One region of the Roseateles cavernae genome, then DNA from elsewhere that is predicted to be linked to it. Evidence: riboswitches for the same ligand, from Rfam matches in the RefSeq annotation. Region 1 holds a riboswitch; the other holds the start of a gene.
What was found. Region 1 has a riboswitch for glycine ahead of gcvT (glycine cleavage system aminomethyltransferase GcvT). Riboswitches for the same ligand answer to the same signal wherever they lie in the genome.

Region 1 (8,709 bases):
CTCGATGCAGGGGATCTGCACCAGGCCCCCGACCGGATCGCAGGTCAGGCCCAGATGGTGCTCCATGCCGATCTCGGCGGCGTTCTCGACCTGCTCGGGCGTGCCGCCCATCACCTGGCACAGCGCGCCGGCCGCCATCGAGCAGGCCACGCCGACCTCGCCCTGGCAGCCGACCTCGGCGCCCGAGATCGAGGCGTTTTCCTTGTAGAGGATGCCGATGGCCGCGGCCGTCAGCAGGAAGTCGACGATGCCGTCCTCGCTGGCATGGTGGACGAAGCGGGCGTAGTAGTGCAGCACCGCCGGCACGATGCCGGCCGCGCCATTGGTCGGGGCGGTGACGACCCGGCCGCCGGCAGCGTTTTCCTCGTTGACGGCCAGCGCGTAGAGATTGACCCAGTCCATCACCTGCAGCGGATCGCGCAGCGCGGCCTCCGGGTTGGCGGTCAGGTCGCGGTGCAGCTGGGCGGCGCGGCGCTTGACCTTGAAGCCGCCCGGCAGGATGCCCTCGGTCTTGCAGCCGCGCGTGACGCAGTCCTGCATCACCTGCCAGATCTTCAGGAGGCCGGCACGGGTTTCTTCATCGCTGCGCCAGTGACGCTCGTTGCGGCGCATGATCTCGGCGATGCTGATGCCGTGCTGCTGGGTCAGCGCCAGCAGATCGTCGCCGCTGTGGAAGGGGTAGGGCAGCACGGTGGCATCGGGCGCGATCACCTTTTGCTTGCTGCCGTCGGCCGCCACCTCGTCGCTGACGACAAAGCCGCCGCCGACCGAGTAGTAGATGCGGTTGGCGATCTCGGCACCGTCGGCATCGAAGGCCAGGCAGCGCATGCCGTTGGCATGGAAGGGCAGGGATTCGCGGCGCTTGAAGACCAGGTCCTTGGCCTCGTCGAAGCGCAGCCGGCGTTCGCCGATCAGGTTCAGATCGCCGGCGCGTATCGCCGCCAGCAGCTCGGGGATGGCCTCGATATCGACCGTGTCCGGCTCATGGCCGGCCAGGCCCAGCAGCACGGCCTTGTCGCTGCCATGGCCCTTGCCGGTGGCGCCCAGGCTGCCGTAGAGCACGACCTGGACACGGGCGCAGCGCTCGAGCAAACCCTCGTGCTTGAGGCGCAGGCCGAACAGCCGCGCCGCCCGCATCGGGCCGACGGTATGCGAGCTCGATGGCCCGATACCGATCTTGAAGAGGTCAAAAACGGAAACGGCCATCGGGCTCTACCTCGCTCAGGCTTGTTGCTCGTACTCGGACAGCGGCACGCAGCTGCAGAACAGATTGCGGTCGCCGTAAACATTGTCGACCCGGCCCACCGGCACCCAGTACTTCTGGCGGCGCAGTGTGGCGACCGGGTAGGCCGCTTCCTCGCGGGTGTAGCCATGGGTCCAGTCGGCCTTCAGCAGGCTCTCGGCGGTGTGCGGCGCGTTGACCAGCGGGTTGTCCTCGCGCGACCAGCTGCCGGCTTCCACCTTGGCGATCTCGGCGCGGATCGCCAGCATCGCGTCGCAGAAGCGGTCCAGCTCGGCCTTGGACTCGCTCTCGGTCGGCTCCACCATCAAGGTGCCGGCAACCGGGAAGGACAGCGTCGGCGCATGGAAGCCGTAGTCGATCAGGCGCTTGGCCACGTCCTCAGCGGACACGCCCGAGGTCTCCTTCAGCGGACGCAGGTCCAGGATGCACTCATGGGCGACGCCGCCGCCCTTGACGCTGGCGATATTGCCGCTGAAGTGGATGTCGTAGGCATCGGCCAGGCGGGCGGCCACATAGTTGGCCGACAGGATGGCGGTCTCGGTCGCGGCAGTCAGGCCGTCGGCGCCCATCATGCGCACATACATCCACGAGATCGGCAGCACGGCCGCATTGCCCAGCGGGGCTGCGGAGACGGCGCCGATATTGCTCTCGGCACCCAGTCCGGCCGAGCGGTGTGCCGGCAGGAAGGGCACCAGGTCCTCGACCACGCAGACCGGGCCGACGCCCGGGCCGCCACCGCCGTGCGGGATGCAGAAGGTCTTGTGCAGGTTCAGGTGCGAGACATCGCCGCCGAACTCGCCCGGTGCGGCCACGCCGACCAGCGCGTTCATGTTCGCGCCGTCCACATAGACGCGGCCGCCATGGCTCTTGACCAGGGCGCAGATCTCCTTGACATGGGTGTCGAACACGCCATAGGTCGAGGGGTAGGTGATCATGATGGCGGCCAGATTGGCGCTGTGCTGCTCGCACTTGGCCTTCAGGTCGGCCAGATCGATATTGCCCTCGGCGTCGCACTTGGTCACGACCACGCTCATGCCCACCATCTGGGCCGAGGCCGGGTTGGTGCCATGGGCCGACTCGGGAATCAGGCAGATCTTGCGATGGCCTTCGTTGCGGGATTCATGCCAGGCCTTGATGGCCAGCAGGCCGGCGTACTCGCCCTGCGAGCCGGCATTGGGCTGCAGGCTGATGCCGGCATAACCGGTGGCCTGGCACAGCCAGGCGGTCAGCTGCTCGTTGAGCAGCGCATAGCCGGCCAGCTGATCCTGCGGCGCGAAGGGGTGCACACCCGCGAACTCCGGCCAGGTGATCGGGATCATCTCGCTGGTGGCGTTGAGCTTCATCGTGCAGGAGCCCAGCGGGATCATGCTGCGGTCCAGCGCCAGGTCCTTGTCGGCCAGTGCGCGCAAGTAGCGCAGCATCTCGGTTTCCGAGTGGTGGGTGTTGAAGACCGGGTGAGTCAGGTAGGCGCTGGCACGCACCAGCTCGGCCGGGATCAGCGCAGCGATACCGGCGGTATCGAAGTCGGTGGCCCCCGCGCCGAACACCGCCAGGATGGCGGCCAGATCGGCCCGCGTGCTGGTCTCATCCAGCGAGATCGACAGGCTGGTGGCCGAGGCGCGGCGGAAGTTCATGCCGGCGGCGACGGCGCCGGCCAGCAGCGCGGCCGTCTTGTCCCCGCTCAGGACCTGCAGCGTGTCGAAGGCGCCGGCATTGGCGATCTCATAGCCCAGACCCTTCAGGCCCTTGGCCAGCAGTGCCGTGTAGCTGGCGACGCGCTGTGCGATGCGCTTCAGGCCATCCGGGCCGTGATAGACCGCATACATGCTGGCGACCACGGCCGGCAGCACCTGGGCCGTGCAGATGTTCGAAGTGGCCTTCTCGCGGCGGATGTGCTGCTCGCGGGTCTGCAGCGCCAGGCGATAGGCCTTGTTGCCATGCGCGTCGATGCTGACGCCCACCAGGCGGCCCGGCAGGCTGCGCTTGAATTCGTCCTTGCAGGCCATATAGGCGGCATGCGGGCCACCGGCGCCCATGGGCATGCCCAGGCGCTGGGTCGTGCCGATCGCGATGTCGGCGCCTTGCTCGCCGGGGGCCTTCAGCAGTGTCAGGGCCAGCAGGTCGGCTGCGGCGATCAGCAGCGCGCCCTGGGCATGCAGTGCGTCGGCGGCGGCCTGCAGGCCGCGGATCTCGCCGTTGACGCCCGGGTATTGCAGCAGCGCGGCAAAGCAGGGGCTCTTGCCGGCCTCGGCGGCCGGGCCGACCTGCACCGTGATGCCCAGCGGCGCGGCGCGGGTCTGGATCACTTCCAGGCTTTGCGGCAGCACGTCGTCGGCGACGAAGAAGACCTGGCTCTTGCTCTTGCCCACGCGGGCGGCCAGTGTCATCGCCTCGGCGGCGGCGGTGGCCTCATCGAGCATCGAGGCATTGGCGATGGCCATGCCGGTCAGGTCGGTGACCATGGTCTGGAAGTTGACCAGGGCCTCCATGCGGCCCTGCGAGATCTCGGCCTGGTAAGGCGTGTAGGCGGTGTACCAGGCGGGGTTCTCGAGGATGTTGCGCAGGATGACGCCCGGGGTCAGCGTGCCGTAATAGCCCTGGCCGATATAGCTCTTTAGCACCCGGTTCCTGGCGGCGACCGCCTTCAGCTCGGCCAGGGCCTGGGCCTCGCTGGCGGCGGCGGGCAGGTCCATGCCCACGGCGCGCTTGATGCTGGCGGGCACGATGGCCTCGATCAGCGCGCGGCGCGAGGCCGCGCCGATCACCGACAGCATGCCGGCCTCGTCGGCCGCATCGGGGCCGATATGGCGGGCGTGGAATTCGGCGGCGTTCTCGAGCTCGCCCAGGGGCTTCAGAGCAGACATCAACATGGCAACAATCCTTGCGGGGTACAACAACGGGCACCGGAGTGCCCGTTTTTCATCGGTTCAGGTCAGCAGCGATCAGCTGTTCTTGACCAGCTCGTCATAGGCCGTGCTGTCCATCAGCGCGTCCAGCTCGGCCGGCTTGCTGAGCTTGACCTTGAAGAACCAGCCGGCCTTCAGCGGGTCGCTATTGGCCAGCGAGGGGTCGTCGCGCAGCGCTTCGTTGACCTCGGTGATCTCACCCGACACCGGCATATAGACATCGGCCGCGGCCTTGACCGACTCGACCACACCGGCCACATCCTTCTCGGCAAAGCTCGCGCCGACGGCGGGCAGGTCGACAAAGACCACATCGCCCAGCGCGTCCTGCGCATGGACCGTGATGCCCACGATGACCGTGCCGTCGGCTTCGATCTGGACCCACTCGTGGTCGGCGGTGTACTTGATAGTGCTCATGGGGTGCTCCGTGAAGTAGGGTGGTGCGACTGATCAGCCGCGGTAGTAACCGTTGGGGGTGAAAGGGGTGGGGCTGACGGTCATCGGCGTGCGCTTGTCGCGCACGATGGCCCAGACCTGGGTGCCCTGGGCCGCATGACTGCTGTTCAGATAGGCCAGGGCCACCGGCTTGTTGACCGTCGGGCCCAGGGTGCCGCTGGTGACGACGCCGATCTCGACGCCGGCCTCATCCACCAGCTTTGCGCCTTCGCGCACCGGCATGCGCTCGCTGCCGACCAGGCCGACGCGCTTGCGCGCGGCGCCGCCGGCCAGCTGCGCGTCGACCACGGCCGCGCCCGGATAGCCGCCGGCGCGCGCACCGCCGGCGCGGCGCACCTTCTGGATCGCCCAGGTCAGCGAGGCCTCCACCGGCGTCGTGCCAGTGTCGATGTCATGGCCATACAGGCACAGGCCGGCTTCCAGGCGCAGCGAGTCGCGCGCGCCCAGGCCGATGGGCTTGACCTCGGGCTGGGCCAGCAGTTTGCGCGCCAGGGCCTCGGCCTGCGCACCGGCCACCGAGATCTCGAAGCCGTCCTCGCCGGTGTAGCCGGAGCGGGTCAGGAAGGTCGGGATGCCGTCCAGCTCGAAGAAGCCGCCGGTCATGAAGGTCAGCTTGGCGACCTCGGGGTTCAGGCGCGCGAGCGCGGTCACGGCCTGCGGGCCCTGCAGCGCGAGCAGCGCCTGCTCGGGCATGGGAATCACCTCGCACTTGGTGCCGATGGTGGCTTGCAGATGGGCGATGTCCTGCACTTTGCAGCCGGCATTGACGACGACGAACAGGTCGTCGGGGCGGCGGCAGATCATCAGGTCGTCGAGGATGCCGCCCTGCTCGTTGGTGAAGAGGGCGTAGCGCTGCTTGAACACGCCCAGGTCGATCACATCGACCGGCACGATGGTTTCAAGCGCGGCAGCGGCGCCGGCGCCGACCAGGCGCAGCTGGCCCATGTGCGAGACATCGAACAGGCCGGCCGCGGCGCGGGTGTGCTTGTGCTCGGCCATCACGCCCGACGGGTACTGCACCGGCATGTCATAGCCGCCGAAGGGCACCATCTTGGCGCCGAGTTCGAGATGCAGGGCGTGCAGGGGGGTCTTGAGGAGAGCGTCGGCGGACATGGGAAAACTCCGAGGGCATTCAAACAGCCCACGCCCATCGGGGGCGCGGGGGGATGCCCTCGCTGTCCGGCTTACCTGAGAGATTGACCGCTGACGGTTCGCCAACAGCTTGCCCCTTCGGTGGACGGACTCGGGGCCCGCCTCTCTCCAGTGAGGAACGCCCGGTTCTGGGCGTTTTGTCAGTCCTTTTGCCTGAGCGTTCGCAGCTTGGGATCACCATCGCCACTGCGCCTTCGGCGGCTTCCGCTAGGAAGCTCTCTCCTGACCGGCGGCATTGTAGCCATGGTTTGAGCTCGCCGAGCTCGCGGCTTGGGATTCAGCAAGTCTTCATGCAGGGTGCATGAAATCTTCAGCGTCGCTGCCGACACTGCGATCACCCGGGAGATACCCGGGGACGCCGTCGATCGGCGGGTTCACAAGCAAGAAGGGAAGGCTTGAGCATGAAGTACCGCTATCCACACCGCGCCGCGCCGGGCGACGCCTGCGCCGGGGTCCTGCCTTGAGCGGCCACGGCCTGCTGGCGATGCTAGGCCTGGTGCTGGCCCTGGCCGACGGCCGACCGGCCTGCGCCGCCAGCAATGCCCAGCTGCCGGCGCGCACCGTGTTCGAGATGGCGGCCGCGCTCGACCGGCTGGCACCCGAAGAGCGCGATGCGATCCGGCTGCAACACCGTCTGCGGGCGCTCACGCCGGGCGAGGACCTGCGGCTCTGGTATGTCGAGCAAGGTCGGCGTGTCGACGTCCCCTTGCTGGCCGATGGCCGCTTCGAGCGCCCGGCGGCGCTGGCCAGGGCCGACGTCGCCGCCACCATGCATGCCAACAGGCCGCTGGATGATCTCGATCTGAACATCGATCTGCTGGTGCAGTTGCCCGACGGCCGGGAATTCCGTTACGCCGACCTGACGCGTGCTGCGGCGCAGATGAACGGCTTTGCCAAGCGCCAGGCCGGCTTCGCCGGCGTCTTCGCCCCCAAGGTTCACAGCCTGCAGTTCCGTTGCGAGCAACGGCCCGATTGCGCACTCACCGTGCATCTGCCGGCCGGTGCCCGGACTTATCTGCCCGACGCCAAGGACCGCATCGTCTTGCGGCTCAGTGCCGCCTTGAAGGATGCCAACCCGCGCATCACCACCGTACAGCCCTTCGCCGAGATCGTCGGCGCTATGGATTGATTGCTCCCACCACTTTCCCTACTCGACCCACCACTCATGAACAAGCCATCCAAACTCATTGCCGGCCGTCAAACCGCTGCGGCCGCCGCCCTGCTGCTGAGCCTGGGCCTGGTGCCAGCACTGTCCCATGCCCAGGCCGGCGCCGAGCCTGCCGGGGGCAACACCCTGATGCTGGGCATCGGGGTGGGCTTCGATGCCAAGTACGCCGGTGCCAAGAAGATCGAGGGCGGCGTGCTGCCCGGGATCGACTACCAGATGAGCAATGGCTTCTTCGCCAGCACCATGCGCGGCATAGGCTGGGCCGGCGAAACCGGCCCGCTGGGCTATAGCGCCTCGCTGGGGCTGCGCGGCGGCCGCAACGACAAGGACAAGAAGGGCATCTCCGGCGGCGCTAAGGAGCTCAAGGGCATGGGCGAGATCAAGACCATAGGCACGCTCAATCTGGGCCTGAGCTACAGCCTGATGGACACCGTGCAGCTGAGCGCCGGCGTGGAGCTGCCGCTCAGCAAGGGCAAGGACAAGGACATCGCCCAACTGAAGGACGCTCGCCACGGCACCGTCTTCCGGCTCGGCGCCGAGGCTGGCGTCTGGTCCGACGAGCGCAACGAACTGTCCATCGGGCTCAGCGCCAGCGCCGGTGACAAGAAGTACACGCAGGCCTTTTTTGGCGTCAGCCCGGCCCAGGCGGCGGCGAGCAAGTACGGCATCTACACGCCCAAGTCCGGCTTCCATTCGCTGGATGCCAGCGTCAGCTGGAAGTACAAGATAGACAAAAAATGGGGCGTGATGAGCTCGCTGGGCGCGACCCGCCTGCTCGGCGACGCGGCCAAGAGCCCGCTGGTGCAGCGCAAGGCCAGCCCGACCGGCATGGTGATGCTGACCTATCTGTACTGAGGGCCACCCTAAGCCCGGCCTAAGCCGGGCGTGGACAATACCGGCATGCGTTTATTGCTGGTGGAAGACGATCAGATGATTGGCGAGCAGCTGCTGGACCTGCTGCGCGCCGAGGGCTATGCGGTCGACTGGGTGCGCGATGGCGAGCAGGCCGACACGGCGCTGCAGGCCCAGGACTACGACCTGCTGCTGCTCGACCTGGGCCTGCCCCGGCGCGACGGCATGAGCGTGCTGCGCGCCTTGCGCGCGCGCAAGCAGCGCCTGCCGGTGCTGATCGCCACCGCCCGCGACGCGCTGGCGCAGCGGGTCGAGGGGCTGGACGCCGGCGCCGACGACTATGTGCTCAAGCCCTTCGAGCTCGACGAGCTGCTGGCCCGCATCCGCGCACTGCTGCGCCGCGCCAGCGGCCGCGCCGAGCCGGTCTACGAGCATCTGGGCGTCAGCCTGAATCCTGCCACCCATGAGGCCACGGTCGGCGGCCAGCCGGTCACGCTGTCGGCGCGCGAATGGGCGGTGCTGGAACCGCTGCTGGCGCGGCCGGGCCTGGTGCTGTCGCGCCAGCAGCTGGAGGAGAAGCTCTACAGCTGGAAGGACGAGGTCACGAGCAATGCGGTCGAGGTCTATATCCACGGCCTACGCAAGAAGCTCGGGCCCGGCCTGATCCAGAATGTGCGCGGCCTGGGCTATATGGTGCCCAAGCAATGAGTACGGCAAGACCTGCCCCCTCGCTGCGGCGCCGGCTGATGCTGTTCCTGCTGGGTGCCGTCAGTCTGGCGGCGCTGCTGCAGGCCTGGAGCGCCTACCGCACGGCCTTGCAGGAGGCCGACGCGATCTTTGACTACCAGATGCAGCAGATGGCGCTGTCCATCGGCGGCGCCGCGCCGCCGCGCCATCTGCCCGAGGAGCTGGAGCTGATCATCCAGGCCTGGACC
Region 2 (8,709 bases), on a different contig from region 1:
CAGCTCGCGCAGCAGCGCATAGGCGTCGGGCGCGCCGTCGGCTTCGGCCGGCAGCGGGTCCAGGGTCAGCAGCCGGTAGTGGTGCGGATGGGCCACGGCCCAGCGCAGATAGGCGGCGGCCATGCGGCGCAGCGCGGCGCGCGCATCGCCGGGGCCGCTGAGCTGCCCCTCCAGCGCCGCCCGCAGGCCTTCGCGGCCCTCGGCCCCCAGGCGCGCCAGCAGCGCCGCCTTGTCGGCGAAGAAGCTGTAGAGCGTGGCATGGGAATAACCGACCGCAGCCGCCACCTCACGCAGGGTCACGGCCTCCTGGCCCTGCGCGACAAACAGCGCCCGCGCCGCGTCGACGATGCCCTGCTCCAGCGCCTCCTTGTGCGCGGCCCGGCGCAGGGCCGAGGCCGTCGCCTTCTTCAGCGGCCCCTCGGGCTTGGGCGTCTTGGCGCGCTGGCGCGGCTGCGGCTTGGCCAGCGGTTTCTGCAGCGCGTCGGGCGCCGGCGACACCACCCCCGAGGCCCGGTGCATGCCCTTGGCACCGCTGGCGCGTGGCGGCGGGTTCAGATGCGGGTTTGCAATTTTTCTAACCATTGGTTAGTATTTTGTCATTGGCTATTCAAACCGCAAGACTACACCAGCACAAGGCAAGCAATGACCGAAGGACTGCATCTGCAAACCGTGGCGCGTGGCGACACGAGCGCCCTGCCTGCGCTGACGGCGCTGCTGCTGGACGCCGTCAAGCGGGGCGCCTCGCTGGGCTTTCTGGCCGCGCTGGACGAGGCCGAGGCCGGCGCCTACTGGCAGGCGGTGCTGGCCAGGCTGGGCCCGAGCCACAGGCTGTGGCTCTTGTCCCAGGGCGGGCACTTGCTGGGCACGGCCCAGCTCGCGCTGTGCGAGAAGCCCAATGGCCGCCACCGCGCCGAGGTGCAGAAGCTGATGGTGCACAGCAGCGCGCGCGGCCGTGGCCTGGCCACGGTGCTGATGCAGGCGCTGGAGCGGGCCGCCCGGCTGGACGGCTGCAGCCTGCTGGTGCTGGACACCGAGGCCGGCTCCCATGCCGAGACCGTCTACCGCCATCTGGGCTGGCTCAAGGCCGGCGAGATCCCGCGCTATGCGGCCAGCCCCGATGGTCAACTGGCCGCCACCGCGCTCTACTACAAGCTGCTGGACGATCAGCAGCAGGAGAGCCGCGATGTGGAGCACGCACGAGATCAGCAACCAGGTTGACGAGCTCAGCGACTACAACCCGCTGAGCAGCGACGCCGCGCTGCGTGAGGGGCTGGTGCGCCATGGCGCCGCCTGGGCCCTGCCCCAGTTGCAGGGCTATGCCGACATCCTCGGCAGCGCCGACACCTTGGCCCTGGCCGAGCAGGCCAACCAGCAGGGGCCGACGCTGCGGACCCACGATCGGCGCGGCCGCCGCATCGACCAGGTGGACTTCCACCCCAGCTGGCATGCGCTGCTGGCGCTGTACCGCGGCCAGGGCCTGGTGTCTTTGCCCTATGACAGCGAGCGCGGCGGCCGCTGGGCGGCTTTTGCGGCCGGCTTCTATCTGCATGGCCAGATCGAAGCCGGCACGCTATGCCCGGCGACGATGACGCAGGCGGCGATCCCGGTGCTGGCCAGGGAGCCGGCACTCTATGCCCGGCTGGGCCCGGGCCTGCTGTCGCGCGCCCATGATCCGCGCGACCTGCCGCTGGACCAGAAGAGCAGCTTGTGGATAGGCATGGGCATGACCGAGAAACAGGGCGGCTCCGATGTGCGCGCCAACACCACCCGGGCCACACCGGTCGGCGCTGGCGGGCGCGGCGCCGACCATGCCTTGCGCGGCCACAAATGGTTCTACTCGGCGCCGATGAGCGATGCCCATCTGGTCGTGGCCCAGACCGAGGACGGGCCGTCCTGCTTCTTCGTGCCGCGCTGGCGGCCGGACGGGACGCGCAATGCGGTGCAGATCCAGCGCCTGAAGCACAAGCTCGGCAACCGCAGCAATAGCAGCGCCGAGGTCGAGTTCCAGGACGCCCACGGCCTGCTGCTGGGCGAGCCCGGCCGCGGCATCCCGACCATCATCGAGATGGCGACGACGACGCGGCTCAGCTGCGTGATCGGCAGCGCCGCGATCCAGCGCCAGGCCCTGGTCCAGGCCCTGCACTACACACGCCGGCGCCGAGCTTTCGGCCGCGCGCTGGCCGGGCAGCCGCTGATGCAGAGCGTGCTGGTCGATCTGGCGCTGGAGAGCGAGGCCGCCTGCGTGCTGATGCTGCGCCTGGCCCAGGCCTTCGAGCAGCAGCAGCGCGGCTGGCAGCGGCTGATGACGCCGGCCGCCAAGTTCTGGGTCTGCAAGCGCACGGTCGAGCTCTGCGGCGAAGCCATCGAGGTCTTCGGTGGCAATGGCTATGTGGACGAGGGCCCGATGGCACGGCTGTACCGCGAGGCGCCGGTCAATTCGATCTGGGAGGGCTCGGGCAATGTGATGTGCCTGGACCTGCTGCGCGCGCTCGCGCGCGAGCCGCCGTCGGCGTTCGAGCTGCTCGACGAGCTGCAGCAGATGGCCGGCGACGAGACGCTCTTGCGCACCGAGCTCCAGGCCCTGCGCGAGCTGCTGCACACCGAGCCGGCCGAAGCCCTGGGCCGTCAGCTGGCGCAGCGCCTGGTGATCACGGCCCAGGCCTGCCTGCTGCGCCGCGATGCGCCGGCCGCCATCGCCGAGGCCTTCATCGCCAGCCGCTTCGATGCGCGGCATGGCCGCTTTTACGGCGCCCTGGACACGCGCGGGCTGGACGTCCAGGCGGTGCTGGCGCGCGCCTACCCGGACTAGGGGCCGCGCAGCGCCTCGCGCATGGCCTGCAGATAGGGCTCGAAATTCTGCAGATCATTGTGGCCGGCACCGGCAATGCGCTGCAGCCGGGCTCGCGGCGCGTGCGCCAGCAGTTGCTCGGCCTGCTGCAGCGGGATCAATTCATCCTGCTCGCCATGCAGCAGCAGCAGGGGGCCGTCGAGGCGCGCGACAGCGGCGGCGGTATCGAGCGGATAGCGCAGCAGCCACCTCGGCACCCAGGGATAGTGCAGGCGCATCAGCGCGGCCATGCTGGCATAGGGCGAGACCAGCACGGTCAGCTCGGGCCTGACCTCGGCCGCCAGACCGGCGGCCAGCGCCGTGCCCAGCGAACGGCCATAGATCACGCGGCGCAGGCCCCGGTAGCGCGGCGCCACGCTGTCCCAGGCGGCCCGCACATCGGCGCGCAGCTGGGCCTCGCTGTCGATCTGGCCCGTGCTCTTGCCGTAGCCGCGATAGTCCAGCATGAAGAGGTCGTAGCCGGCGCGGCGGTAGAAGTCGACATTGACGAACCAGCTGTCCAGATTGCCGGCATTGCCGTGCAGAAAGAACACCAGGCCGCAGGGCGCCGGCAGGCGCAGATGCAGGGCCGACAGCCGGGCATCGGGCACGGCGATCTGCAGCTCGTGGACATCGTCGCCCAGCGCGAAGCGGTGCGCGGCCGGCAGCGGCTGGGGCATGAAGAGCAGGCGCTCCTGGCGCCAGTACAGCCAGGCCAGCAGCAGGCCATAGACCAGCAGCGCCAGCGCGACGACGAGCAGCAGCCGGCGCATCAGCATCCATCAAGCCCTCAGCGCGCCAGCCGCATCAGCTTGCCGCTGTCGGTCAGCAGCAGCAGCGCGCCGTCCGGCGCCTGGCGCACATCGCGGAAGCGCTCGCCCAGGCTGGCGAACATCGCCTCGCGCGCGGCCACCGTGTTGCCGCTGAGCTGCAACCGCCACAGGGCCTGGCCGGCCAGCGCGCCGGAGAACAGCTGGCCGCGCCACTCGGGGAACATCGCGCCGGTGTAGAAGACCAGGCCGGCCGGCGCCACCGAGGTCGGCACCCAGTAAGTCAGGGGCTCGATAAAGGCCGGCGCATGGACACCGCCGCCAAGCCTGCAGCCCTCGCTGACCGGCGAGCCATAGTTGCAGCCATAGCTCTTGATGGGCCAGCCGTAATTGGCGCCGGCTCGAGCGATATTGATCTCGTCGCCGCCCTGCGGGCCATGCTCGCTGAGCCAGAGCTCGCCGCTGCTCGGATGCAGGGCCGCGCCCTGCGGGTTGCGGTGGCCATAGCTCCAGATGCCGGGCCGCGCACCGGCGCCCAGCGCCGGATTGCCGGCCGGGATGCTGCCGTCGCGCTGGATGCGCACCACCTTGCCCAGGGTCTGTGCCAGGTCTTGCGCGGGGCTGCCGAGCTGGCGTTCGCCCAGCGTGACGAACAGGGTCTTGTCGTTGGAGAACACCAAACGCGAGCCGAAATGGCCGCCCCCGCTGACCTTGGGCGCCTGGCGGAAGATCACCACCACGTCCTGCAAGGCATTGCCGACCAGGCGACCACGCGCCACCGCGGTGCCGCTGCGGCCCGCTTCGGCGCCGCTGCCCGGCTCGGAATAGGACAGATAGACCCAGGACGCGCTCGCGAAGTCCGGGTCGAGCGCGACATCGAGCAGGCCGCCCTGGCCGGCCGAGACGACCGCCGGCACGCCGCTGATCGTGGCCAGCGTGCTGCGGCCATCGGCGCTGAGCAGCAGCAGGCTGCCGGCCTTTTGCGTCACCAGCATGCGGCCATCGGGCAGCAGGGCCAGGCCCCAGGGCGCCGACAAGCCGCTGTGCAGAGTCGTCAGCTGCGGCGCCGCAGCGGGCGGCGGTGTCGCCGGCGGGGTGGGCGCGGCGACCACCTCGCCGCCCCCGCCCCCGCCGCAGGCCACGGCAAAAATGACACTGGCGACAGCAAGACTCAGTTTGGACATGGATTCGAGACGCATCGTGAACTCCCGCACGGGGATGGCCCGCCAGCTTACTGCAGGCGACGGCCGCGGCGCCCGCGCAGGGTTGACGCCCCATCAGGGCCCCGCCTACACTGGGCCCCGGATTCAGGAGAGAGCATGCCCTCGCGCATGCCGCCGAAGGCGCAAGCTCCCATACTCGCTCAGGCCCCGTACTGGATCCGTCACAAGCCGAATGCTGGAGAGCGCGGTCCGCAAGGGACCGCCACCGAAGGAGCAAGGCGCACATCGGGTGATGGGCGCTGAATCTCTCAGGTATCAGGGACAGCGGGAGCGGCGCGCGTCAGGCGCACGCATGCCCGGGTTTCTTCCCTCCATAACCCACGTCCGTCTGGCGCTCAGCTCCTCCTGGAGTTCAGCATGCAAGTCATCGTTCTCGGCGCCGGCGTCACCGGCATCACCACCGCCTGGTATCTGCGCCAGGCCGGCCACGAGGTCACCGTCATCGAGCGCCAGCCGGCTGCCGGCCTGGAGACCAGCTTCGCCAACGGCGGCCAGATCTCGGTCTCGCACGCCGAGCCCTGGGCCAATCCGGGCGCGCCGCTGAAGGTGCTGAAGTGGCTGATGCGCGAGGATGCGCCGCTGCTGTTCCGCCTGCGTGCCGATGCCGCGCAATGGCGCTGGGGCCTGCAGTTCCTGCGTGAATGCACACCGGGCCGTACCGCCCACAATATCCGCAACATCGTCAGCCTGGGCCTGTACAGCCGCGCCAAGCTGCAGGCGCTGCGCGCCGCCACCGGCATCGAGTACGCGCAGCGCACCCAGGGCATCCTGCACTTCTACACCAGCGAGGCCGAGTACGAGGCGGCCCAGGAACCGGCCCGCCTGATGCGCGAGCAGGGCTGCGAGCTGGACATGAAGAGCCCGGACGAGTGCGTGGCCATCGAGCCGGCGCTGGCGCAGTGCCGCTCAAAGATCGTCGGCGGCAGCATGACCCCCAGCGACGAGTCGGGCGACGCGCACCTGTTCACGCAGGAACTGGCGCGGCTGTGCGCGGCGGCCGGCGTGCAGTTCCGCTACGAGACCCGCATCCTGGGCTTCGAGCGCAGCGGCGACCGCATCGATCAGCTCATCGTGGCCGATGCGCGCGGCGAGGTGCAGCGCCTGCAGGCCGACGCCCATGTGCTGTGCCTGGGCTCGTTCAGCCGCGGCCTGGCACGCGAGCTGGGTGTCGATCTGAACATCTATCCGGCCAAGGGCTATTCGGTCACCTTGCCGGTCACCGCGCCCGAGCACAGCTACCAGGTCTCGCTGACCGACGACGAGTACAAGCTGGTGTTCTCGCGCCTGGGCGACCGGCTGCGCATCGCCGGCACGGCCGAGCTCAACGGCTACGACACGAGCCTGAACCTGGCCCGCTGCGAGGCCATCGTGCGACGCACCCGCGAGCTGTTCCCGCAGATGAGCGACGGCTCGGGCGCGCAGTACTGGACCGGCCTGCGCCCCGCCACCCCGTCCAATCTGCCCTATATCGGCCGCAGCAGGATCGGCAACCTCTTTCTCAATACCGGCCATGGCACGCTAGGCTGGACCCACAGCTGCGGCTCGGGCGCGGCCATCGCCGACATCGTCGGCGGCCGCGTGCCGGAGCTGGATTACGCCTTCACGGCGGCCAGCCGCGCGGCGGCGCGCCCAGGGAACAGGCCTCTTGTGCCGCAGCCGCGCTTGCCCTAGGCTGTGCCCAAGCCGGGGCTCAAGACCCGGCACTGCTTCAGCCGTCATCCCTGTGCAATGACCGAAGGAGTGCGCCCATGCCCGCCAGCCACAGCAAGGCCCCAGAGACTGCAGCCCCGGGCAGTCTGGGCCTCTCCGCGCAGATCGCCCAGATCCGCGCCCTGGCCCTGGTGGGGCCGGCCGGCGCCGGCAAGACCAGCCTGATCGAGGCCTTGCTGCATCAGGCCGGCGCGATCGCTGCGGCCGGCTCGGTGGAGCGCGGCAACACGGTCAGCGACTTCGATCCGCTGGAAAAGCGCGCCCAGCATTCGCTGCATGCCTCGGTCGTGCACATGAACCATGGCGGCCTGCGCATCCATGCGATCGACACGCCCGGCGCGCCGGACTTCATCGGCCAGTCGCTGCCGGCGCTGGAGGCGGCCGACACGGCCATCGTCGTGATCAATGCGCTCAACGGCATCGAGCTGATGGCCTCGCGCATGATGGAGACCGCCGCGCAGCGCGGGCTGTGCCGCCTGATCGTGATCAACCGCATCGACGCGCCCGGCGTGCAGCTGCCGGCGCTGCTGGAGCAGCTGCGTGCGAGCTTCGGCCGCGAATGCCTGCCGCTGAACCTGCCGGCCGATGGCGGCACGCGGGTGCAGGACTGCTTCTACAGCAGCAGCGGGGCCAGCGATTTCTCGTCGGTGGCCGAGGCCCATCGCGCCTTGGTGGAGCAGGTCGTCGAGGTGGACGCGGCTTTCGTCGATCGCTATCTGAACGAGGGCGATGTCGACGCCAGCGAGCTGCATGCACCGCTGGAGCAGGCGCTGCGCGAAGGCCATCTGATCCCGGTCTGCTTTACCTCGGCGCGCACCGGTGCCGGCGTGGCCGAGCTGCTGGACGTGATAGCGCGCCTGCTGCCCAATCCGAGCGAAGGCAATCCGCCGCTGTTCCTGCGCGGCGAGGGGCCGGACGCGCTGCCGCTGCAGGCCCTGCCAGAGCCCGGCGCCCATGTGCTGGCCCATGTGTTCAAGATCAATGCCGACCCCTATCTGGGCAAGATGGGGGTGTTGCGGGTGCACCAGGGCAGCTTGACGAAGAACAGCCAGCTCTTCGTGGGCCATGCGCGCAAGCCCTTTCGTGTCGGCCACCTGTTCCTGCTGCAGGGCAAGGAGCATGTCGAGATCGAGCAGGCCCTGCCGGGCGATATCTGCGCGATCGCCAAGGTCGAGGAGCTGCATTACGACGCGGTGCTGCATGACGCGCCCGAGGACGAGCACATCCACCTGGCGCCACTCGAGTTCCCGGTACCGGTGCATGGCCTGGCGATCAGCCCGGCGCGCCATGGCGACGAGCAGCGGCTGTGGGAGATCCTGAACCGCCTGATCGACGAAGACCCCTGCCTGAAGGTCGAGCATGCCAGCGTGACCAACGAGACCCTGGTCTATGGCCTGGGCGAGCTGCATCTGCGCATGCTGCTGGAGCGGCTGCGCGAGACCTACAAGTTCGAGGTGCAGACCCAGCCGCCGCGCATCGCCTACCGCGAGACCGTCTCGAGTCCGGCCGAGGGCCACTACCGGCACAAGAAGCAGAGCGGCGGGGCCGGTCAGTTCGGCGAGGTCTATCTGCGCATCGAGCCGCTGGCGCGCGGTGCCGGCTTCGAGTTCGTCGACGCGGTCAAGGGCGGCACGATACCGGGCCAGTTCATGCCGGCGGTCGAGAAGGGTGTGCGTTCGGCACTGGACAGCGGCGTCGTCGCCGGCTATCCGCTGGTCGATCTGCGGGTCACGGTGTTCGACGGCAAGCACCATTCGGTCGACAGCAAGGAGATCGCCTTCGTCACCGCCGGCCGCAAGGCCTTGATCGCCGCCGTGCGCGAGGCGCGACCGCTGGTGCTGGAGCCCATCGTCCATGTCGAGATCAGCACGCCCGAGGCGGCCATGGGCGATATCACCGGCGACCTGGCGGCGCGGCGTGGCCAGGTCAATGGCACGCGCTCGGCCGTGCCCGGCGTGATCACGGTGCAGGGCCTGGCGCCGCTGGCCGAGCTGGCCAGCTACCAGACCCGGCTCAATGCGATGACCAGCGGCCAGGGCCGCTACACCTTGGCGCTGTCGCACTACGAGGCGGTGCCACCCAACACCCAAACGGCACTGATCTCGTCCTACAAGGTCAAGGACGAGGAGTAGCCCTCACTTGCTCGCTGCGGAGGCCGCTGCAGCAGCCTTCTGCTGGG

Region 2: linked by a shared signal. The riboswitch ahead of ABGI63_RS06940 (D-amino acid dehydrogenase) and the one ahead of gcvT (glycine cleavage system aminomethyltransferase GcvT) in region 1 are both predicted to bind glycine.

What each region holds. Positions count from the first base shown of each region.
Region 1 covers NZ_JBDPLH010000009.1:49,887-58,595, forward strand. Annotated here, with positions in the region: gene ABGI63_RS20220 (L-serine ammonia-lyase) at 1-1,206, opposite strand, end outside; gene gcvP (aminomethyl-transferring glycine dehydrogenase) at 1,222-4,113, opposite strand; gene gcvH (glycine cleavage system protein GcvH) at 4,186-4,563, opposite strand; gene gcvT (glycine cleavage system aminomethyltransferase GcvT) at 4,597-5,715, opposite strand; glycine riboswitch at 5,768-5,876, opposite strand; glycine riboswitch at 5,886-5,989, opposite strand; gene ABGI63_RS20240 (hypothetical protein) at 6,215-6,883, shown strand; gene ABGI63_RS20245 (MipA/OmpV family protein) at 6,920-7,777, shown strand; gene ABGI63_RS20250 (response regulator) at 7,823-8,482, shown strand; gene ABGI63_RS20255 (ATP-binding protein) at 8,479-8,709, shown strand, end outside.
Region 2 covers NZ_JBDPLH010000002.1:9,853-18,561, reverse strand. Annotated here, with positions in the region: gene ABGI63_RS06965 (TetR/AcrR family transcriptional regulator) at 1-582, opposite strand, end outside; gene ABGI63_RS06960 (GNAT family N-acetyltransferase) at 643-1,218, shown strand; gene ABGI63_RS06955 (acyl-CoA dehydrogenase family protein) at 1,184-2,809, shown strand; gene ABGI63_RS06950 (alpha/beta hydrolase) at 2,806-3,606, opposite strand; gene ABGI63_RS06945 (PQQ-dependent sugar dehydrogenase) at 3,618-4,796, opposite strand; glycine riboswitch at 4,896-4,985, shown strand; glycine riboswitch at 4,986-5,095, shown strand; gene ABGI63_RS06940 (D-amino acid dehydrogenase) at 5,178-6,491, shown strand; gene fusA (elongation factor G) at 6,569-8,662, shown strand; gene ABGI63_RS06930 (SRPBCC family protein) at 8,666-8,709, opposite strand, start outside.